DNA from 2 places in the Desulfovibrio sp. Fe33 genome. Region 2 is predicted to be linked to the other one. Evidence: riboswitches for the same ligand, from Rfam matches in the RefSeq annotation. Region 2 holds a riboswitch; the other holds the start of a gene.

Region 1 (11,073 bases), on a different contig from region 2:
ATCGAGCGGTACGGCTCCACCACCCGCGCCGCCGAAAAGCTCAATGTCAACAGGACCACCATTTTCCGCAAGCTCAAGAAGGCCGGAATCGATAGCGAGGATATGCCCGGCTAGGGTGGTTTTAAGAAGTGAAAGGTTGCCGTTTGGAGAGCCGTCCCGTTGCCGGGGCGGCTCTTTTTTTGTTGCGCGGATAGGGTGTTGTGCAGAATTGCATCGCGATGCAATTCTGCATCATAATTACATCATATTGAAATAAAATACTTTTTTTATGAGGGCGCTAGTGTGATGCAAAAGTGCATCGTGCCTTGGCGGGGTTAAATGCGGGCCGTTAGGGAGGCCAAAAGGGTTATTTAAAATTAAGTGTGTAATTTTAGTATGTTGAGATGTTTTTGGCTGTTTTGGGAAATTTGGCACACCGTTTGCCATTAGAGAGTCATCGCCCGATGGCGAAGGGTTGCAACAGAGCTTTCCCATTGCGAAGGCACCCACATAGTACACACATGTTAAGGAGTATGATCAATGTTGAATGTGAACTGCTGCGAGGTTATGACCCCGCAAGAACGACGCCTGCAGGATCGTATTGAGGGCAAGGAGGACAAGTATCGCAAGACTCATGCCCGTGTCTTCAAGATTCTCGACCGCATTGAAAACCAGAAGCCACAGATCGACGTCGAGCGCGCCCTGTACTTCACCCAGTCCATGGAGAAGACCGAAGGCGAGCCGCTGATCCTCCGCTGGGCCAAGGCCTTGGAGCACGTCGCCGCGAATATCACCGTCTACATCGATGACGATCAGTTGCTGGCCGGACGCGCCGGTTACCAGGGCCGCTACGGCATCCTGTACCCCGAGCTGGACGGCGACTTCCTCGACATGGCCGTCGAAGAGCTGCCCAAGCGCAAGGGCTCCCCGTTCTCCATCAGCGAGAAGGACGCCCGCATCGTGGTCGAGCAGATCGCTCCGTTCTGGAAGGGCAAGACCTACCACGAAGCCCTCAACATCGCGCTGCCCGAAGAAATTCACAGACTGACCTACGACGATCCCGACGGCCTGCAGTCCCGGTTCATCGTCAACGAAACCTCTTCCTTCCGTTCCTCCCTGCAGTGGGTGCACGACTACGAGAAGATTCTGAAGCGCGGTTTCGGCGGCATCCGTGACGAGGCCCAGGAGAAGCTGGACGCCCTTGATCCGCTGTCCCCGATCGCCAACGCCGAGAAGAAGCCTTTCTACGAAGCCATCGTCCGCGTCTGCAACGCCGTCATCCTGTGGGCCAACCGTCACGCCGACCTGGCCGAGAAGATGGCCGCCAAAGAGTCCGACCCGACCCGCAAGGCCGAGCTGGAGACCATGGCCGCCAACTGCCGTCGCGTGCCCGAGTTCCCGGCCCGCAACTTCCACGAGGCCGTTCAGTCCCAGTGGATTACCCAGATGTTCTCCCGCATCGAGCAGAAGACCGGCACCATCATCTCCAACGGCCGTATGGACCAGTACCTCTACCCCTACTATGTGCAGGACGTGGAAGCCGGTATCCTGGACGACAACAAGGCCATTGAACTGATCGAGTGCATGTACGTCGGCATGGCCCAGTTCATCGACCTCTACATCTCCCCTCAAGGCGGCGCTTTCAACGAAGGCTACGCCCACTGGGAAGCCGTCACCGTCGGCGGCCAGACCAGGGAAGGCCTCGACGCCACCAACGAGCTGTCGTACCTCTTCCTGCGGTCCAAGCGCGAGTTCCCGCATCACTACCCGGATCTCGCCGCCCGTATTCACGCCCGTTCTCCCGAGCGTTTCCTCGCCGAGATCGCCGAGACCATCAAGGAAGGCTCCGGTTTCCCGAAGCTGATCAACGATGAAGAGGTCATCCCGCTGCACCTGTCCAAGGGTGCCAAGTTCGAGGAAATCTTCGACTACGCCGTCTCCGGCTGCGCCGAGATCCGTATGCCGAACCGCGACACCTACACTTCGGGCAACGCCTACATCAACTTCGCCGCCGCTCTGGAAATGGCCATGTACAACGGCCGGATGCAGAAGTACGGCGAAGAGCTGCTGACCTTCGAGAGCGGTGATCCGACCACCTTCAAGACCTGGGACCAGTTCTTCGACGCCTACAAGGCGCAGCAGGTCTACTTCCTGAAGACCGCCTTCACCCAGCAGTACCACGTCATCAACAACCGCAAGAACCACTTTGCGACTCCGTTCGGTTCCGCCATGCACGACCTGTGCATGAAGTACGCCGTCGACCTGCACCAGCCGCATGTGCCGGAAGGCATCGACCTCGGTTACTTCGAGTTCATGGGCATCGGTACCGTTGTCGACTCCCTGTCCGCCATCAAGAAGCTGGTCTTCGAGGACAAGAAGCTGACCATGGAAGAAGTGCTGGAAGCCTGCCGCAACAACTTCGAGGGCAAGGAAGACGTCCGCGCCATGCTGCAGAACGTCCCGTGCTTCGGCAACAACGATCCTTACGCCGACTCCATCGCCAGGGAACTGGACCACATCTGCGTGGACTTCGCCAACAAGTACCAGCAGGAGCTGGGCGTGCACCTCGACGTCCGCTACGTCCCGTTCACTTCCCACGTTCCCTTCGGCAAGGTCGTTTCCGCGACTCCGAACGGACGTCAGGCCTGGACTCCGCTGTCCGACGGCTCCTCCGCCTCCCACGGCGCGGACAAGAACGGCCCGACCGCCGTCATGCTGTCCAACTACACCACCAAGAACTTCAACTATCGTGAGCGCGCCGCGCGTCTGGTGAACATCAAGTTCACTCCGAAGTGCGTCGAAGGTCCCGAAGGCACCAAGAAGCTCGTGGACTTCATCCGCACCTTCTGCGACCTGCGCCTCTGGCACATCCAGTTCAACGTAATCAACGCCGAGACCCTGAAGGCCGCCCAGCGGGAGCCGGAGAAGTATCGTAACCTGATCGTCCGTATCGCCGGTTACTCCGCCTACTTCTGCGACCTGTCCAAGGACCTGCAGGACGACCTGATTCGTCGTACCGCTCACGACACCATCTAGCGAGCATAACAAGGCCTCCTACCTTGATAAAAACGAAGAGGGCGGCCCACCGGGCCGCCCTCGTCACCTTTCCAGCCGCCAAAGCCAAAAAGGATAAAAAATGAGCTCCCTTCTCGACAAGAAAGTTGCGGGTACCGTTTTCTCCATCCAGAAGTATTCGGTTCACGATGGTCCCGGTATCCGCACCATCGTCTTCCTCAAGGGGTGTCCCCTTCGCTGCAAGTGGTGCAGCAATCCCGAATCCCAGCTGCCGCAACCGGAGCTCGCCTACAACCGGAACAAGTGTCTGGGCCTTGAAAAATGCGTCCGCTGCACCGAGGTCTGCGGTGCCTGCGCCATCACGGAAGGCGAGGACGGCAAGATCGACATCGATCGCGACATCTGCACCGGCTGCCTGCATTGCACCGAGGCCTGTCCGGCCGGGGCGCTGATTACCTACGGCGAAGAAACGACCGTGGACAAGGCGCTCAAGCGCGTGGAAGAGGACGAGATGTTCTATGCGCGCTCCGGCGGCGGACTGACCTTGTCCGGCGGCGAGCCGTTCCAGCAGCCCGAATTCGCCACGGCCCTGCTGCGCGAGGCGCGCAACCGCCACCTGAACACCGCTGTCGAGTCCTGCGGCGCGGCGCGTTATGAAGATTTCAAGGAAGCGCTCCAGTACGTCAACACGCTGATGTTCGACGTCAAATCGATGAATTCCGAGAAACACAAGGCGTTCACCTCCCAGCCCAACGAGCGCATCCTGCGGAACCTCCGGCACATTCGAGAGGACTATCCGACCCTGAAAATCCGCGTGCGGACCCCTGTCATTCCGGGCTTCAACGACACCGAGGAAGACATCGCCGCGGTCATCGAGTTTCTCAAGACCCTTCCCGGAGACAAGGTGGAATACGAAATTCTCGAATACCACCGGATGGGTCAGCCGAAATATGAAAACACCGGCCGCGAGTACCCGCTGCCCGTCGATCTCAAGCTTGATCCCGCGGTTTTCGCGCGGCTCAAGAAACTGGTCGACGAATACAACGATTAGCGAACCAGACCTCCTCCCGAGGTTAAGGAAGCGCCCGGTCCCCCTAGCCGGGCGCTTCCACATCATTACGGTTTCTCCTGAACGGACGGCGGTATTTTGCGCCGGACGCATGAAAGGCTTGGAAGGATATCCTTCCAAGCCTTTCTTGTTGAATCGGGTGGAGGTGTCGGCCCGATTCGGGGGGCGGCCGCCGAGGTCCGGTGAGGCGGCGCGTAGGTGCGGGAGGTTATCGGGCCAAGGCCGCCGCATATGGGTCGGCGCCAGCCGCAGTGACCTTGGCGGCCAGGGCGGCGGGGCCGTCAAAGCGGCCGAGGTCCTTGATGCAATTCAGTTTGTCGTTCATGTCCATCTGGGCCAGCTTCCAGGACATCTTGACGCGGGAGATGTAGAAGAGCGGGTTGCTCTTGCCGCCGGAAGGGGAGCGGTCCGCGTTCGTCACGCCGGTGAAGGATTCGGATTTGGCCCAGTCGAAACCCAGGAACACCCCCTCGCAGACGTCCTTCTTTTTGTTCACGCGCATGGCGATAAGCACCGGGGCCACGCCGTCAGCGGCCAACTTCGCGGCCTTGTCCGGGACTTGCATGGAATAGGAGCCGTGCTTGCCCATGGTCGCTCCGAAGGCGGATTGCAGGGCGTCCATGGCGCAGATGGGCGGTGCGCCCACGAAGACATAGGCGTCGCCGGGACCGAGCGGCAGATTCCGGTCGAGATACGCCTTGGCGATGAATCCGGCGTTCAGGCCGGGGCAGAAGTGGTCGTGCAGCTCCGCGCCCTTGAGCATGGGCCACGGGGCGTCCGCCGACCAGGCCAAGGAGATGGAAGCGACCGAGAACAGCCTGCTGCCGATCAGTCCCTTGCCCGTCCCGGCCCATCCTTCAGGCCGGAACAGGGAGTCCGGGGCCAGATTGAGCTGCTGGCTGAGAAATCCGTCTTTGCCCAGCTTGATGAACACGGCGGACATGGTGTCCTTGCGGAAAACGGAGAACCAGAGAGGTTCGGCGCAAGAGGTGTTCACCTGGAGCAGGGTCCGGGTGCCTGGCGTCCTGCCGGTCGCCTGCGCGATCACGTCCAGGAACGGCTCGGTCGAGGCTCCGTCCGCCTGTCCATAGCCCGCATTGGTCAGGACCATGAACCCCGGCGCGTCCGGTTGGACCGCAAGGGTCTCCATGGCGTTTTTCAGGGCAGTGTCGGCCGCTTCCATGCGCGGAGTCCATTCAAGGCCGAGCTGGGCGGCCAGGGTCGGGGAGGATGTCAGCAGAAGCAGGATGAACGACGTCGCGAAGATCGAATTGATTTTTTTCATACCTCTAACAACCATATTTTTAAAAAGTTAGTATGCGAGAGATGTATAACTTTTAAAAAAACGTAGCAAGAAGAAATTGTGAACAGATGCGACGTTGTGCATTTGAGAGGCGAATGGAGGGGCACCGTGGCTGGGTGAAAAAGAGGCCCGGAAGGATATCCTTCCGGGCCTTGTTTGCGTGCGGTGAGAAGCCGGGGTGACGGCAGGGGAGGGGCCGGGCGGCCCCATGCGCTAGCCGGACGCGATGTCGCTGATGGTCTTGAGCGCCTTGCCACGGTCCTGGGCCAGCTTCTTCCACTTCTTTTTTTCCTTCCGGAGGGCCTCAATGGTGTGCAGGAGGTCCTGCACGGTCTGGGCGGGGTACCCGTGCTGGGCGCGGTTTCCCCGTCGCAGTTGCTCGTCGTTGTGCTGCCTGATGGAGGCGAGCTGGTTGGCGTCGAGTATCATTGATGACCCGTGGCCCCCTTAGGCGGGCTGGCAGAAGGTTTTCTGGGAGTATTCGATGCGGTCCTTGTACTCTTCCTGTTTGCCCTTGTTCCAGCGGCCCACGGGACGGTAGTAGCCGACCACGCGTGTGTAGACCTCGGTTTCCTTGTCGCAGGTCGGGCAGTGGAAGTGCTCGCCGTAGAGGTAGCCGTGGTCCTCGCAGACGGAGAAGGTCGGCGTGACCGAGATATACGGGATCTTGGTCTTGCTCATGGCCTTGAGCAGGAAGTTCTTCACGCTCTCCTCGTTCGGGGCAGCCTCGCCCAGGAAGGTGTGGAAGACCGTGCCGCCGTTGTACAGGGTCTGCAACCCGTTCTGGTGCTCCAGGGCGAAGAAGACGTCGGAGCTGATGCCCACGGGCAGCAGGGTGGAGTTGGTGTAGTACGGGGTCTCGTCGCCGGAGGTATAGATATCGGAGTAGAGCTCGCGGTCGATCTTGGCCAGCCGGTAGCAGGTACCCTCGCCGGGGGTGGCCTCAAGGTTGTACAGATTGCCGGTCTCTTCCTGGAATTCGACAACCAGCCGGCGCAGGAGCTGGAGCGTCCGCTGCATGAGCTGGGACCCGGACCGGGTTTCCAGGCCCTTGCCGAGCAGGTTCATGCACGCCTCGTGTCCGCCGATGAGACCGATGGTCGAGAAGTGGCCCTTGAATCCGTTCTTGAGGTAGCGCCGGGAGAACGGGAACATGCCCGCGTCCAGATTCTTCTGGACCACCTTGCGCTTGAACTCCAGGGATTCCGAGGCCAGTCGGGCGTACTCGGTGACCAGGTCCATGAAGTCCTCTTCGTTGTGGGCCAGGTAGGCCAGCTTGGGCAGGTTCAGGGTGACCACGCCCACGGAGCCGGTCAGGTCGCCCGCGCCGAACAGGCCGCCGGTCTTCTTGCGGATTTCGCGCAGGTCCATTTGCAGTCGGCAGCACATGGAGCGCACGTCCTCGGGATTGAGGTCCGAATTGATGAAGTTCTGGAAGTAGGGCGCGCCGTATTTGGCGGTCATCTTGAGCAGCAGCTTGCCTTCCTCGGAATCCCAGGGGAAGTCCTTGGTCACGTTGTACGTGGGGATGGGGAAGGAGAAGATGCGGCCGTCCGCGTCGCCTTCGAGCATGACCTCCAGGAACGCCCGGTTTATCATGGCCATTTCCTCGGCGTATTCGCCGTAGGTGGAGTCCTGCAGCTTGCCGCCGATGATGACCGCTTCCTTGGCGATGTGCGAGGGCGGCACGAAGTCGAAGGTGAAGTTGGTGAACGGCGACTGTCCGCCCCAGCGCGAAGTGGCGTTGAGGTTGTGGAGCAGCTTCTGGATCTGCTGCTTGACGTCATGATAGTCCAGGCCGTCGTTGCGGATGAACGGGGCGAGATAGGTGTCGACGTTGTTGAACGCCTGCGCTCCGGCCCATTCGTTCTGGAGCGTGCCGAGGAAGTTGACCATTTGGCCGCAGGCCGCGTCGAAGTGCTTGGCCGGAGTGGACGAGCAGCGGTCGCGCAGGTTGAATCCTTCGAGCAGGAGGTCGCGCAGGGACCAGCCGGAGCAGTATCCGGCCAGGCCGAAGGAGAGGTCGTGGATATGGAAATAGCCGTGGGTGTGCGCCAGGCGCACTTCCTCCGGATACTTTTCAAGCATGTAGCGGGCCTGGACGGAGCCAGCCATGTGCAGGATGAGCCCCTGGAAGGAGTGGGTCATGTTCGAGTTCTCGTTGACCCGCCAGTCGAGGTTCTCCAGATAGCTGTCGGTCACTCCGGCGATGTCCAGGAACGCCTCGTTCTGGGAGCGCAGTTCGCGCCGTTTTTCGCGGTAGATGATGTACCGCTCGGCCACCTTGTACAGGCGCGCCTCCATGAGGACTTCCTGGACCATGTCCTGAACCTGTTCCTGTTCGGGAATGTCCACGTCCTTGAGTTTCTTTTCGACCTTTCCGGCGAGCCGGTCGGCGAGCAGCGGGTCCTTGATGCCGCTCCCCTGAAGGGCCTTGAATATGGCGGCCCCGATCCGTTTGGTGGACCAGGTCTCGATGCATCCGTCTCGTTTGAGGATTTTGCTGGGCATGTATGTCTCTTGCAGGCGACGCGGAAAAACGCGCGGCACGGCTGCGCTGCGGTGAAACCGCCTGCATCTGCCGCCGATGAATGGTGTCGCGGCGGAACCGCGCACCCGGCGACGGTTGTCGGGTGAAAACTTTCTTGTCCACATACGGTTTCCGCGAACCGTATCCGGCAGGAAACGCTTCAGGCAGGTCTTCTGGCTCTCCCCGCCCGGGCCGCCTTCCCGCCTCTCGGCAGTGGCTTGTTGGACCGGGCCTTCTTAGGGGATCACAGCGGCGGGACCGCTCCGGCTTCACACCGGATTCCCTGTTATGGCGCGAGGGCCACCTGAAGGACATCTTGAAGGAAAGAAACTAGCCGAAGCCCCGACGAAGCGCAAGGCCGTATTCGCCGGGGCTGCGGTCCCGCGTCAGCCATCGAGCTCCGGAAGATCCGTCAGGATGTCCAGGCATACGTCGGCATTATTCAATGAATACAAATGAATGCCTGGGGCACCAAGCTCCAGCAGCTCCTTGATCTGCCGCCGGGCGATTTCGATTCCCTTGCGGCGCACGGCCTTGTCTCCGCCGCTCTCGTTGGCTTCCTGCAATTCGAGATAGAGCTTGAGCGGAATGTTCGCCCCGCACAGGGCGAGGATACGGTTGAGGGACTGCATGTTCAACACCGGCAGCACGCCGGGAACGATCGGGTTGCGGATGCCCCTGGATTCCAGCCTGCGGACCAGGTCGCGGTACCGGCGCACGTCGAAAAACAACTGGGTCACGGCGAAGTCCGATCCCGCGTTGAACTTGTGGCAGGTCCAGCGCAGGTCGTCGTCGATGGACGGGGACTCCGGATGGGCGTCGGGGTAGCACGCCGTGGCCACGCCGATTTCCGGCCATCCCTCCTTGACGAATTCGACCAGGTTCGAGGCGTGGCGGAACTCTTTCCAAACATCGGTTCCGCCGCCGCCCGGCATGTCGCCGCGCAGGGCCAGGATGTTGTTGATGCCCGCGTCACGCAGCCGATCGAGGTATTCGGCTATGCCTTTTTTCTTCGCCCCGACGCAGGTCAGGTGCGCCATGGTCTCAAGGCCGAAACGGCGGTGCACGTCCGCGGCGATTTCAAGCGTGTTGTCCTGGAACGTGCCCCCGGCTCCATAGGTGACCGAGACGAACAGGGGATCGAGTCCGGCCAGCCGGTCCACCTGGCCGAAGAAACGCGGCCATTGCTCCCGTTCCTTGGGAGGGAAGAATTCGAGGGAGAGAAAGCGGTCCGTGTTCCGTATGCGGTCGATGATCTTCATTGCGTATCCTTGTCCATGGTGGGGGAGGTGCGTCTCCGGCCCGGTTGAGGGTTGATGTGCTCCGCATGTCTCCGGCGGCTTGGGCGGGACGGGTTTCCGTCTCCTTGTCCGGCTTCTTGTCTGTCTGAATATCAATATATCAAGATTCATTGATATACAAAGACGACCGCCTTGGCAAGCCTCTGTTTGCATTTCGATTCCGGTATGGTGGAGCGGGGGAATCGGCATAATACGAGGGAAGGGCTGGGGCGCGGAGATGGGGATCGGGCTGCACCGTCGCCGGTCGATCGCATTTTTTTTGCCTAGGGCCGGATTTTAGGCTTGCATTGAAAATGAAAATGAGTTTCGTTATTGCTTATGTCGATATCCGCTGAACAGGTTTTTCAAAACTATCTTGGAGAGGCGGGGTTGAGCATGACCCCGCAGCGCATGGCCATTGTCCAGACCTTCCTGGAAACGGGAGGGCATATTCCCGCGGACCGCCTGTGCGAGCTTGTCCGGGCGAAGTCGCCGGAAATCGGGCAGGCCACCGTGTACCGCACTCTGAAATTGCTCATCGAGTCCGGGCTCGCCGACACCATCGAGAGCCCGGACGGCGGCGTTCTGTACGAACGCGCCTACGGACGCTCGCATCACGACCACCTCATCTGTCTCAAATGCAAGCGGAAGGTGGAGATTTTCGATCCGGTCATCGAGGAACGGCAGGAAGAGGTGGCCAGGGCGCACGGCTTCACCTTGAGCCGTCACAGGATGTATCTCTACGGCCTGTGCCCGGACTGCGCATCCGGCGAGTAGCCCCGCCCGTCCCGGAAGAAAGGGCCCCGAAAGCTAAAGCCTTCGGGGCCCTTTCTTCCGGCCTATCTTTCCCTGTCGCGTTTTCTGTCCTTTTCCGTGTCCACCGGGACCGTCCCGGAGTTTTCCCCGCCGTCCCCCTCGTAGTTGGGGAACATGGACCGCAGTCCGCGTTGCAGGAAATTCTTTGCTCCGTACTTGCTGTTGATTCCTCGTCTGTAGGTCATTTCTTCAACCTCCGGTTTTCGTTGTTTGTTTCCGGACCCGCCGCTTGCCCCATGCTTTCGGCACAGTCCGGGCACAGTCCGTAGAGGGTGTTCTGGTAGCGGAAGAGGGTGAACCCCTGCTGGCGGGCCGTCTCCTGTTGCAGGCATTCTAGATAGGGATTCCGGACCGGAACGGTCTTGCCGCACCGTTCGCAGATCATCCTGCATGACTGGTCTCCCATGGGTTCGTAGCAGGTAACGCCGTCGCTGCGGTGGATGCACCGCGCAATGCCCGCGTTGTGGAGGTGCTTGACCGTCCGGTACACGGTGGACCGGCTGATGGTCTTGTCCAGTCCCTGCACCCCCTTGAGCAGCCCTTCGGGGTTCAACTGTCCTATGTCGCTCATGAAATACCGGAAAATCAACAACCTTTGCCTGGTCAGCTTGAGGTTGTTGAGTGTCAGGTATTTTTTGAACGAGTTGAGCGCTTCCTGCATTTTTCCTGTTCGCTGTCCGCTGAAACGGACATGTTTTGTTGTGCAATTGACTTTCAGTCTCAATTGACTGGCCTAAAGCCGCATTTGGCGGCGGCTTATTGAGACGATGTTTCAACATGTTGTTTTTGTTGACCATGATCGTCTCAAGGCATATCACTGATACCGAAATTCATTATCAATTGCAACCTCTGGTTGCACAAAAGAGGTGGAAAGATGGCAGCAGGCAGAACGCTCAAGTCTTTGGCGGAAGGGGAAATCGCCTTGATCGTCGCCGTTGACGCCGGAGTCAGGGCGAGAACCAGGCTGGAGTCGCTGGGGATCATCCCCGGTGTGGAGGTCGACGTGCTCAGCAACGGGTTCGGCCCCATGCTCGTGAGCGTGGGCCAGAGCCGCGTCATGGTGGAGCGGGGCATTGCCGAG
Region 2 (11,073 bases):
TCCACCAGAAATACGTTGCGAGTCAGAACGGCCTTGATGCGCGATGCGGCAGGGCCGTTGACGATGTCCTGCACCGAAACATCGTTCATGGTTCCGCGCTGGGCCAGGTAGACGTCGATCCGGCCGCCCCTGGCGAGAAGCCGTTCCAGGCCGTAGTCCGCGATGTTGGTGCCGTGGCGCGGCTTGGCGTCGGCCGCAACGTTGACGCCTCCGGCCTTTTCCAGGACGAAAAGCGGCATGGAGCCGGGCGAGAAGGTGGCGATCTTGCGGTGGATGGACTCGAAGAACACGCCGGGCCGCTCGCTCATGGGAATGGTGGACAGCCGATCCTCCGCATGGCGCACACCCTCGCGGAAGTCCTCGATCATGTACTCCGCCTGGATTTCGCGGCCCGTAAGTTTGCCCAGGGCCCGCCAGTAGTCGTATACGGCATCGATGGAACCGGGTTGCAGGGCGGCCACGGTGACGCCGTGACGCGTCAGCGCGTTCCACAGGCCCGCGTAGGCGCGCATGTGCATGGGCCGGATCAGGATGAGGTCGGGTTTGGCGGCAAGGAATTTCTCCACGCCGTCGCGGGCGTTGAAGGTCGGCAGGGCCATGGCCGCGGCGGGGTAGTCCTCGCCAGGGGACACGCCGATGATTTGCTCGCGCAGTCCGAGGTGGAACAGGTTTTCGGTGTGTGCGCCGTACAGGGAGATGATCCGCGTGAACGGGGCGTCGAAGGTCACGGTCCGCCCTGAATCATCGGTGATGGTTCGGGCGCGGGCGGTGGAGCAGAGAAGCAGGACGAAAAGGAGTGTGAAAAGGAGGCGCTTCAAGGTCTGTTTCCTTGGATAAAGGCGATATGCGGTCCGTTGTCGGTTTGGAGAATGGCCGCGCGAACGCCGAAGACCGCATGGATATTTTCGGGGGTGAGTGTCCGGGCCACGTTGCCATAGGCATGAACTGCCCCTTTGTCCAGCATGAGGATGCTGTCGCAGTGGCGGGCGGCCAGGTTGAGGTCGTGAAGCACGGCCACCACGGTGCGGCCTGTGTCGGCCAGGCGTTGCAGCGTCTCCATGGTCGACATGGCGTGGCGAATATCCATGGCCGAGGTCGGTTCGTCCAGGAGCAGCGCGGGCGTGTCCTGCGCCAGGCCGCGCGCGACGGCGGTCCGCTGGCGTTCGCCTCCGGACAGGTCGGCCACGGCGCGGTCGCGCAATCCCAGAAGGTCCATGGCGGTCAGCGCCTCCTCCACGCGTTCAATGTCGCGGGCGGAGGGACGGCTGAAGCGGGGGATATGCGGATGCCGCCCCATGAGCACGGTTTCATATACGGTAAAGGGAAAACGGAGCGTCTGGTCCTGCGAGACCAGCGTGCAGAGCCGGGCCAGCCTGGCCGGTGGAAAGGCCGCGATGTCTTCTCCGTTGAGCCGCGCCGCGCCCGAAGTCGGGGCGAGGAGTCCGGCCAGGATGCCGAGCAGGGTGGATTTGCCGCAGCCGTTGGGGCCGACCACTCCATGGAGCCCCGGAGCCAGCTCGAAATCAAGGGCGCGGAGGACCGGGGCCGAATCGTAGGCGAAGCCGAGGCCCTGGATGGCGAAGACCGCGCTATCCACGGGCAAGCCTCCTGGAGCGGCTGAATATCCAGCAGAAGACCGGTCCGCCGATGATGGCCGTGAGCACGCCGATGGGGACCTCGTGGGGCAGGGCCGCGCGGGTGACCGTGTCGGCCAGCAGGAGAAGAATCGCCCCGCCCAGGCCCGAGGCGGGCAGGAGCCAGCGGTTGTCCGGGCCGACGATCATGCGCATGAGATGCGGCACGATGAGGCCGACGAAGCCGATGATGCCGCTCACGGCCACGCAGACCGCGCTGGCCAGGGACGCGGCGACAAGCAGGATAAGCCGCACGCGCCCGGTGTCCACGCCCAGGCTCCGCGCCGAACGCGCTCCCAGGCTCATGACGTTCAGGTCGCGTCCGAAGTAGAGGCAGATCGCGAAAACACCCAGGGAGGCAGCGCCGGCCAGCGCCGCGTCGTCCCAGGTGCGGCCCACGAAGCTGCCCATGAGCCAGAAAACGATGACCGATACCCGTTCGTCGGCCAGATATTTGATGAAGCTGATACCCGCCGAAAGAGTGGCCGAGACGATGACTCCCGCCAGAATGAGGGACGTGGGGGCCAGTTCGCCGTCGCGTCCGGCCAGCGCGATGACCGCGGCCAGGGTGAGCGCCGCGCCCGCGAAGGCCAGCGTCATCAGGGTGGCGGAGCCGAAAAAGGACAGTCCCAGGAGAAGCGCCAGGGCGGCGCCGAAGGCCGCGCCCGAGGAGACGCCGAGGGTGAACGGGTCGGCCAGAGGGTTGAGCAGGAGCCCCTGGAAGACCGCGCCCGCAACGGCCAGGCCGAAGCCCACGGCGGCGCAGGTCAGGATGCGCGGCAGCCGGACGTCGAAAAGGATGCCCGCCACCATGCCGTCCATGGAATCCGCCGCCCCCCGCATTCCGTCGAGCAGGCCGCGCAGGACTTCGCCCGGCGGGATGCCGACGACTCCCATGGCGCAGGCGGCCAGCGCCAGCCCGGCCAGCAGGATGGCGAGCAGGGCGACGATCAGGCCGTTGCGGAAGGAGGTGCGGGAGGCGGCGTTCAACATGCGTTTATTTGGCGCTCGGGCCCTGGGCCATGGCGTCGTTGAGGTGGTTCACATAGATGTCGGCCCAGCCGTCGAGCATTCCGAGGCCGCGCAGGTCGGTGGTGACCTTGTAGCCCGCCTTGGTCAGCATGACCTTCCAGGCGTCGTCCTCTTCGCCCGCCATGTCGTTGGAGGCATGGTCGCCCGCCACGATCATGAACGGCTTGAGCAGGACGTCCTTCTTGCCGGAGGCGGCGAGCTGCGGGGTCATGTCGTCAAAGGATGGGAATCCCTCCACGCAGCCGATGAAGATGGGGTAGTCGTATTCCGCCTGCAACACCTTCTGGAATTCCGCGTAGATGCCGGTCGAGAAGAAGTCGTTGCCGTGGCCCATGTAGACCAGGGCGGCGTTCAGTTCGCGGGCGTGGTCCACATCGGCCTTCAGGGTCTTGGCGGCCCGGGCCATGTCCTCGGTGTACGGATATTCCTCGCCGGGCAGGCCGAGGGCCGGGCGGCCGAGGGACAGCCGTGCGAAGGGCATGTTCTTGGCCTTGAGGGTGCGGATGGACTTGAGCCCGCCCACCAGGGTCATCAGATCGTGGAATTCCTCGCCCGCGAAAACGTGCAGGGATTGCACGGTGATGTCGCGGCAACCGTCGTTCTGGAGATCGGCGATGGTGGCCAGGGGGTGCTTGACGTAGAGGACTTCGGCGGGGATATCCGCATGAGCGGCTTTCCAGGCGTCGTCGTTCTGGCGGCCCTGCCAGATATTGCGGATGATGTTGGAGGTGAAGGCCAGGCGCACGGGGACGCCGGGGTGAGCCTTCTCGACCTTGGCCTTGATGTTCAGGATCGATTTGACGGCTTCGGGGTAAGAGGTGCCGAAGGCGGCCAGGACAATGGCCTGTTTGACGGGTTGTGCGTCGTGGTGCCCGGCTTGGGCCGGAACGGCCAACAGCAGAGCGAACAGGCAGAAGACGAAGTTTCTGACAACTGTCATCATGTTCTCCGAAAATGGGGGCGGGGAGGGAAAGAAAAAGCCCCTTCCTCTTCGAATTCAGAGGAAGAGAGCCCGTATTATCCCTTCAAAACCTCGGCGGCAAGCCCACGTACCACCGCGGCAAGTCCTTGTGATCGCTCCAGGCAGGTCTTCCGGCTGGTCCCTCCCGCTTCCGCCTTCCCAGGTTGACCCCAGTGGCATGAATGGAAACGGTTCGGCGAGACGTCACGGCGGCGGGTCCGCTCCCGATTCTCACGGGATTCCCTATTGAGTCCGAGGACACCTGAACTTGAAGTGAAATATGCTTTCCGCAGTGCTTATGTCAAGGATGACCGGGCGTTTTCGGCGATACGTTCCTGAAACTGGCGGATCATCTTTTCGGCGTCGATGACCAGGGCGTCGGATTCGCCCATCATGCCATAGCCCAGAATGGGGACGTTGAAGATTTCCTCAACCGGGACGGTGAAGCCGGTGATGACCACCTGTTGCTGGCGCAGGACCTCGTCCACCAGAATGGCCCCCTTGTAGTCGCCGACCCGGACCACGATGGCCTGGGCCCTCTCGATGTTGTCGATCTCCGGCGTCAGTTCCAGGAGGTCGGCAAGCCGGAGCAGGGAGTGTATCTCGCCGCGCACGTCCACGGTCTCGCGTCCGTCGGGCAGTTCCACCACGTCGGTGCGCCGGGGCATGTAGATTTCCACCACGTCGCGGCTGGGCATGATGAAGGTGTCTCCGCCGACGCGGCAGACCAGGGCGTCAACAATGCCCTCGTTGGCCGATCTGTCCAGGGGAATGGAGATGGTGAAGTCTGCGCCCTTGCCCAGTTCGCTCTCGATGGCCACTTCGCCGTCCAGAGCGACCTTGATGGCATTGACGACGGCGTCCATGCCCACGCCCCGTCCGGAAACGTCGGTGATTTTTTCTGCGGTGGAAAAACCGCTTTGGAGCACGAAGCGGAGTATCTCTTCGTTCGAGTACTCCTTGTCCGGATCGGCCAGCCCCTTTTCGAGGGCTTTGGACAGGATGCGGTCCGGATCAAGCCCGCGTCCGTCGTCGCCTACCCGGATGAAGGCGTTGTCGCCCTTGCGCCAGGCGGACAGGGTCACGATCCCGGTTTCGGGCTTGCCCGCGGCCTTGCGCCCCTCGACGTCTTCCAGGCCGTGGTCGACGGCGTTGCGCAGAAGGTGGACCAGCGGCTCGTTGAGGCTCTCGACAATGGTCTTGTCCAGGGCCAAATCGTCGCCGTGGACCTCGAAATCGAGCTTCTTTCCGATTTTCTGGGAGAGGCTTTTGACCAGCCGGTGCATGGGCATGAAAATCTGCTTGAGCGGCACCAGACGTATGGCGTTGACCTCCTGCTGGAGCTTGGTGATGACGTTGTCGAGCTCGCGCAGGCTGGAGGCCACCTGGGCCACGTTGGCGGCCCCGCCTTGGGCGATGACGGCGTAGGTGACCATGAGCTTGCCCACCAGCTCGATGACCCGGTCCAGGCGGTCCGTGGGGACGCGGATGGAGGCGATGCCTTGCTGCGCGTGCCGGGCGTCCTGCCTGGCGTCGGCTTCCGGGCAGGGCTTTTCTTCGGGGCTCCCGACAGGTTCGGCTTTTTCCTCGGGAATTTCAGCTTTGGCGGCGGGCGGTTCCTCGAACGCCTTGGCCGCTTCCTCCTCGGTCTCTTCGCGGACAGGAGAGGGCGGCGCGGTTTTTATCTTGGCGAGGGCGTCGCCGCTGCCTTCGAGCAGGCCGCCCAAGGCGAAGAAAAATTTCTTCTGCGCTTCGCAAATGTTGAGCATGGCGGTGACGATGTCGTTGTTGACGGGCGTGATGCCGTCTCTGAGCATGTCCAGCAGCGCGATAACTCCGGCCGAGGAGAGCTGCATACACGAGAGGCCGAGGGCGTCAACCACGGCCTCCACGTTCTGGCCTGTGGCGTCCACCTCGAGAATCCGCCGCTCTATGTCCTCGATGCATTGAATGATGCTGTCCTGCATGGTGTCGCCTTATTGCGCGGTGAAGTAGGTCTCGCGGTCGGGGTATACGGAAATGGTCTTGTCGAATCCCCAGCCTATGAGAGTCTGTTTGGCGTCCGGAGAGACGTTGCAGGCGGCAATCCGGAAAGTGACGCCCATGCTGGCCACCGCCGCCCACGCCCCGGACCCGAAGGTCAGCACCCCGTCCAGGTCGAGGAGCACGGGGTCGCCGGGTTCGATGGACAGGATGGCGGAAATGATGGGCTTGAACTGGGCGTCCAGGTGGACGCGCGGTTCATTGACCTTGATGATGGTCACGCCGTTCAGGGTTTCCGTGTCCACGCCCGCTCCGGCGGCTTCGCCGTTGTCCTGCCGGGTGGCGGAAGCCTCCGCGATGAGGCCGAGAACCTCTTCGCGCTCTGCGGTGTCCGTATCGCCCATGCGCAGTTGTTCGAGGACTTGGAAAATCATGTTCACCCCGCGCGAGAGCAGGGTGACGTTGTCGGGAGACGAGTCCACTTCGCCGGACTGCACCTTCTTGAGGAAATCCTCGATCTTGTGGGTGAAGTGGGAAGCCTCCTCGAAGCCCGCCATAAAGCCGGTGACGCCCTTGATGGTGTGCAGAGGGCGGGCCAGTATTTCAATTCCCTGCCCGAGGTCTCCGTTCTCGAGCAGTTCAAGGCCCTCCATCACCTGCGGGTAGTACTTGTCGTTGACCTCGGAGAAGAACTCCTCGACCATCGGGTCTTCGCTCATGTTTGATCCTCGGTCCTACTTGTGCAGAAGTCCCAGTTTTTCCAGTTCGGCATACAGCTTGTCCTTGGCGACCGGCTTGACGATGTAGGCAGAAGCCTCGCCGTCGTGGAAGGTGCGGATGACCGTCTGGGGATCGTCCAGGGCCGTGGTCATGATGACCTTGACTCTCGGGCGGTAGCCGTTTTCCGTTTCGAGATTCCGAATTCGCTGCAATGCCTCGATGCCGTCCACCTCCGGCATCATGATGTCCATGAGGATCAGATCGTAGGGCCTGTTTTCGTCATGGCCCATCTTGAAAGCCTCGACCGCTTCCCGGCCGTTGACCACGATGTCCACGTCGAACAGGGTCATCAGGAACGACCGTAGGACCTTTCGGCTCAGGAATTCGTCTTCGACAATGAGTGCACGCATTTTGTTCTCCGCTTCTTGCCGGGGAAAGGGATTCAAGCTTCCTTTTCCTATGTATATCAAAAAAATGTCAATATAATGATAGGAATTAATTGTTCTCAACACATTATAATCTTGACATTTGCCCGAATGGAAAGCGCGCTGCGGGGTTGCCAAATGGCGACATAATGGATACCAACGCCGCATGATCAGAAAGATTACGGAAGAAAGGAAAAAACGTATTGACGGGGTGTTGGCCAGGAGACAAAAAGACCTGACGTTGGTCATGGATAATATTTGGGACCCTCACAACGTCTCGGCGGTTCTCAGGAGCTGCGACGCTTTCGGGGTGGCCGGAGTGCATTTGTACTACACGGATTCCCAGTGGCCGGACCTGGCCAAGAAGACTTCGGGCTCGGCCAAGAAATGGATCGAGCTCACCCGCCACGTGGACGCTGCCGACATGGTCGGCCATCTCAAGGAGCAGGGTATTCGAATTCTCAGAACGGGGTTCTCCGAATCGGCACGGCCGGTCATGGACTTCGATTTCACCAAACCCACCGCTATAATATTGAGCAACGAGCACCGGGGCACATCCCCGGAGCTGGCCAAGCTCGCGCCCGACGAAATCTACATACCCATGCAGGGCATGGTCCAGAGCTTCAACGTATCGGTGGCCGCGGCCATCATCCTCTATCAGGCGTTCGTTCAGCGCGACGCCGCCGGCATGTACGACAATCCCTCCCTTTCGCGGGAGGAACTGGAATCGCTTAAAACCGAATGGTATTCGAGATAAGGAGGCTGTCATGCAAGAGTTGCTCAAGGTTCTGCGTTCAGACGGCATCGTGATCTATCCCACAGAAACTCTCTACGCGCTGGGTTGCGACGCCACCAGCGCCGCGGCCTGCGACCGCGTGGCCAGAGTGAAAGGGCGTCCCAAGGACCGGCCTCTTCCCCTGATTATCGGAGGCCTGGACATGTTGGCTCTGGTGACTGCCGAAAAAAGCCGATCCCTTGTGGATCTGGCGGCCGCGTTCTGGCCCGGTCCGCTGTCCATCCTGGTCAAGGCGCTGCCCGAGCTTCCCTCCTGGCTGTCCGACGACGAGGGGTACACTTCGGTCCGCTGGTCAGGCCACCCCTTCGCCTCCGAACTGTCCCGCAGGTTTCGTAAGCCCATAGTCGCCACCAGCGCGAATCTGTCCGGCAAGCCCCCGGCGGCCCTGCCCGAGGATATCGATCCGCAGTTGCTGGAGATGGTGGACGGATACTATTTCGATCCGCCGTGGCCGCGCGGGCACAAGGCGTCCACCGTGGTCAGAATGCTCGGGTCGAGCAAGCTGGAGGTTATCCGGGAAGGTGAAATTTCCATCAAGAAACTTTGCGACAAGGGTTTTTCCGTGGCCGTGCGCAACTCCTGACCGTGTCGCGCGGGTCAAAAAACTTGAACCCGCATACACCGCCAGTGGACCTTTGCAGGGTCCGGGTAAAAAATCTTGTACCCTTTTGAGGGGACAGGATTTTTTTCTTGCCTTTTCGATTATATATAACTAATTGATTTTATTAAAATTACATAAAAAATGAAACTTTTTGGATCGTTTGGCACAGGGGTTGCTAATATTAAAGCAAGTTCTTCCTTTTTTTGCACACGAGATAATCAAGGCTTCACCGGATGGTCCGATGGAGCCTTTCTCGTATGGTTTGTCGTACAGTTTTATATCAAATAAAATCAGTATATTATTAAGTCTCTTTTGCCCGAATGACAGCGGCGTGCCGGGGGGCGCCGGGGCGTCGCTTGGCGCAGGAGGGAAGTCCGCCGGGTTAAAAAAATGGAATTCGGCCGTTCCGGGTTTGACTTGGCGGGCGAGTTTGTGAACAGTCCGTGGGTGAATCAGTCAATGGAGCGTGCAATGGGCAAAGTTCGGGCCTGCCCCCACTGCGGGGGCGAAATAGAGGTGTACCGTAATCCCGCGCCTACGGTGGACGTGGTCATCGTGACGGCGTTGCCGGAAGGCGGGGAGGGCGTGGTCCTCATCGAGCGGAGCAATCCGCCGCTCGGGTGGGCGCTGCCCGGCGGTTTCATCGATTACGGAGAGACCTGCGAACAGGCCGCCGTTCGGGAGATGAAGGAAGAGACCGGGCTGGACGTGCGCCTCACCGGCTTGCTCGGGGTCTATTCGGACCCGGACCGCGATCCGCGCAGGCATACCATGAGCGTGGTCTACACCGGCGAGCCCGAGGACCCTGCCCGGCTCAAAGCGGGAGACGACGCGGCCGGGGCCAAGGTTTTTCCTCTGGGCGAGTGGCCCGAACTGGCCTTCGACCATGCGCGGATTCTGGCGGATTTCCTGGCTCGGCGGGATAGCTGTCCCGAGGCGGATTGACTTGCCTCATGGGCGAGCGTAGCTTCCCGAAACCGGGCTTGACCCGGCAGACCGCTTTCAAGGTGACATAACAATGCGAACCCTGTGCATAACCCTCGGGGACCCATGCGGCCTCGGCCCCGAGCTGGTGACTCGTCATTTTCTGGACGGCGGGCGGACCGCCGACCGATTCCTGCTTCTTGGGCCGGTTTCAACCCTGGACCGCGAACTGGCCAGGCTGGGAGCGCCCCGTTTCTTTTCCCTCCTCGATTCTCCCGAGCAGATCGCCGACAAGGGGCCCGGCGTCTACCTGTATCAGCCGCCTGAACTCGACGGCGTCGAATTCCCCCCGGCCTGCCCTTGCCGCGAGGGTGGACTGGCCGCAGGCGTCAGCCTGGATACGGCCGTTCATGTTCTCAAGTCCGGGCTGGCGCAGGGCCTTTTGACCTGCCCCCTGAACAAGGCCATGCTCAATGCTGCCGGATTCGACTTCCCCGGGCACACGGAGTTTCTCGCGGAGAAGCTCGGCGTGGGGCGGGACAACGTGTGTATGCATTTGTGCGGCCACGATCCGGACGACCCTTCGCCCAAGCTGCGGGTCAGCCTGGTGACCACCCACCCGCGTCTTCGGGATGTGCCCGGCCTTGTCACCCGGGAGCGTATTCTGCATTGCCTGCGGCTGACCTCCGATTTTCTGCGTACCCTCGGCCTTGAAGGCCCCATAGGCGTCTGCGGCCTCAATCCCCATGCGGGTGAGTCCGGCCGTATCGGAGACGAGGAGATCACCACCATCATCCCCGCTCTTGAGCAGGCCGCCGCCGAAGGCATTCTGGCCGCCGGGCCCGTGCCGGGCGACACCATCTTCCATTTCGCCGCCCAGGGACGTTATCCGGCCGTGTTGGCCATGTACCACGACCAGGGCCTCGCTCCGCTCAAGCTGCTTCATTTCAGCCGCGCCGTGAATGTCACGCTGGGGCTGCCGTATCCGCGCACTTCTCCCGATCACGGCACCGGATATGATCTGGTGGGAACGGGCGAGGCGTCCATCGACAGCTTCAGGGCCGCGCTGGACATGCTCCGCAAACTCGTCGGTAAAACGAGGTGACGATGTTCAAACGGTATGTCCTTCTGGACCGCGACGGGACCATCATCGTGGACAAGCACTATCTTCACGATCCCGATGAGGTGGAGCTTCTGCCTCAGGCCGCCGAGGGCCTCAAGCGGATGCAGGGCATGGGCTTCGGCCTGGCCGTGTTGACCAATCAGAGCGGTATCGGGCGTGGCTATTACGATAAGGATTCGGTTCTCGCCTGCAATCAGCGCATGATTGAACTCCTGGCGGCCCAAGGCGTGATGATCGACGGCGTGTTCTTTTGCCCGCACGAGCCCAAGGCGGGTTGCGATTGCCGCAAGCCCAAGCCCGGCCTTATGCAACGCGCCGCCACCGAACTCGATTTCGACCCCTCGCAGGCGTTCATGATCGGCGACAAATCCGCCGACATCGGCCTGGGCCGGAAAACCGGCGCAACCACCATCCTCGTGCGAACCGGAAAAGGCGCACAGCAGGAAGCCAAATGCGGCCACCGCGCGGACCATGTCTGCGACGACCTTTTCGCCGCCGCATTGTTCATCGAAAGCTGTCTGTAGGACGGATGATGCCTCCGGCGGCCGGGGGAAGGGAGGGAAAAACCCTTTGAAAAGGGTTATTTCCCTCCCTTCCCCCAGACCCCCATCCCACCCTTTTCCCAAACTTTTTGTCGCCGCTTCGCGGGGGCGGCAAATGATTCGCTTTTTCCCCAACGTATTTTTCTAGCTTGATAGTTGCCTCGAGAGGAAGCTCTTCTCTAGGTCGATCTGCATCCGCGCGGGCAAAGGTTGGCGGAGAAATAAGCCTCTTCGCAAAACAACTTTCAAGTTTGATTGGCTCTTTGCAAGAAAAGGGAACCAATTGTCGACGCCCCGCGAAGCGGCGACAAAAAGTTTGGGAGAGTCCAGAG

What was found. A riboswitch is a leader RNA that binds a small molecule or an ion and turns the genes downstream of it on or off. The one in region 2 is predicted to bind cobalamin.
Region 1: another riboswitch for cobalamin. It lies ahead of PSN43_RS04895 (ribonucleoside triphosphate reductase); the one in region 2 lies ahead of PSN43_RS09875 (sirohydrochlorin cobaltochelatase).

What each region holds. Positions count from the first base shown of each region.
Region 1 covers NZ_JAQKGU010000002.1:469,038-480,110, forward strand. The annotation lists gene PSN43_RS04870 (sigma-54 interaction domain-containing protein) at 1-114, shown strand, start outside; gene hpsG ((2S)-3-sulfopropanediol dehydratase) at 520-3,015, shown strand; gene hpsH ((2S)-3-sulfopropanediol dehydratase activating enzyme) at 3,116-4,045, shown strand; gene PSN43_RS04885 (FmdE family protein) at 4,272-5,348, opposite strand; gene PSN43_RS04890 (hypothetical protein) at 5,580-5,795, opposite strand; gene PSN43_RS04895 (ribonucleoside triphosphate reductase) at 5,814-7,877, opposite strand; cobalamin riboswitch at 8,043-8,219, opposite strand; gene PSN43_RS04900 (methylenetetrahydrofolate reductase) at 8,283-9,158, opposite strand; gene PSN43_RS04905 (Fur family transcriptional regulator) at 9,516-9,953, shown strand; gene PSN43_RS04910 (hypothetical protein) at 10,016-10,177, opposite strand; gene PSN43_RS04915 (Fur family transcriptional regulator) at 10,174-10,653, opposite strand; gene PSN43_RS04920 (FeoA family protein) at 10,867-11,073, shown strand, end outside.
Region 2 covers NZ_JAQKGU010000006.1:122,011-133,083, forward strand. The annotation lists gene PSN43_RS09860 (ABC transporter substrate-binding protein) at 1-818, opposite strand, end outside; gene PSN43_RS09865 (ABC transporter ATP-binding protein) at 815-1,597, opposite strand; gene PSN43_RS09870 (FecCD family ABC transporter permease) at 1,590-2,627, opposite strand; gene PSN43_RS09875 (sirohydrochlorin cobaltochelatase) at 2,632-3,606, opposite strand; cobalamin riboswitch at 3,732-3,908, opposite strand; gene PSN43_RS09880 (chemotaxis protein CheA) at 3,924-5,594, opposite strand; gene PSN43_RS09885 (Hpt domain-containing protein) at 5,604-6,329, opposite strand; gene PSN43_RS09890 (response regulator) at 6,345-6,740, opposite strand; gene PSN43_RS09895 (TrmH family RNA methyltransferase) at 6,922-7,512, shown strand; gene PSN43_RS09900 (L-threonylcarbamoyladenylate synthase) at 7,523-8,134, shown strand; gene PSN43_RS09905 (NUDIX hydrolase) at 8,624-9,097, shown strand; gene pdxA (4-hydroxythreonine-4-phosphate dehydrogenase PdxA) at 9,171-10,181, shown strand; gene gmhB (D-glycero-beta-D-manno-heptose 1,7-bisphosphate 7-phosphatase) at 10,184-10,723, shown strand.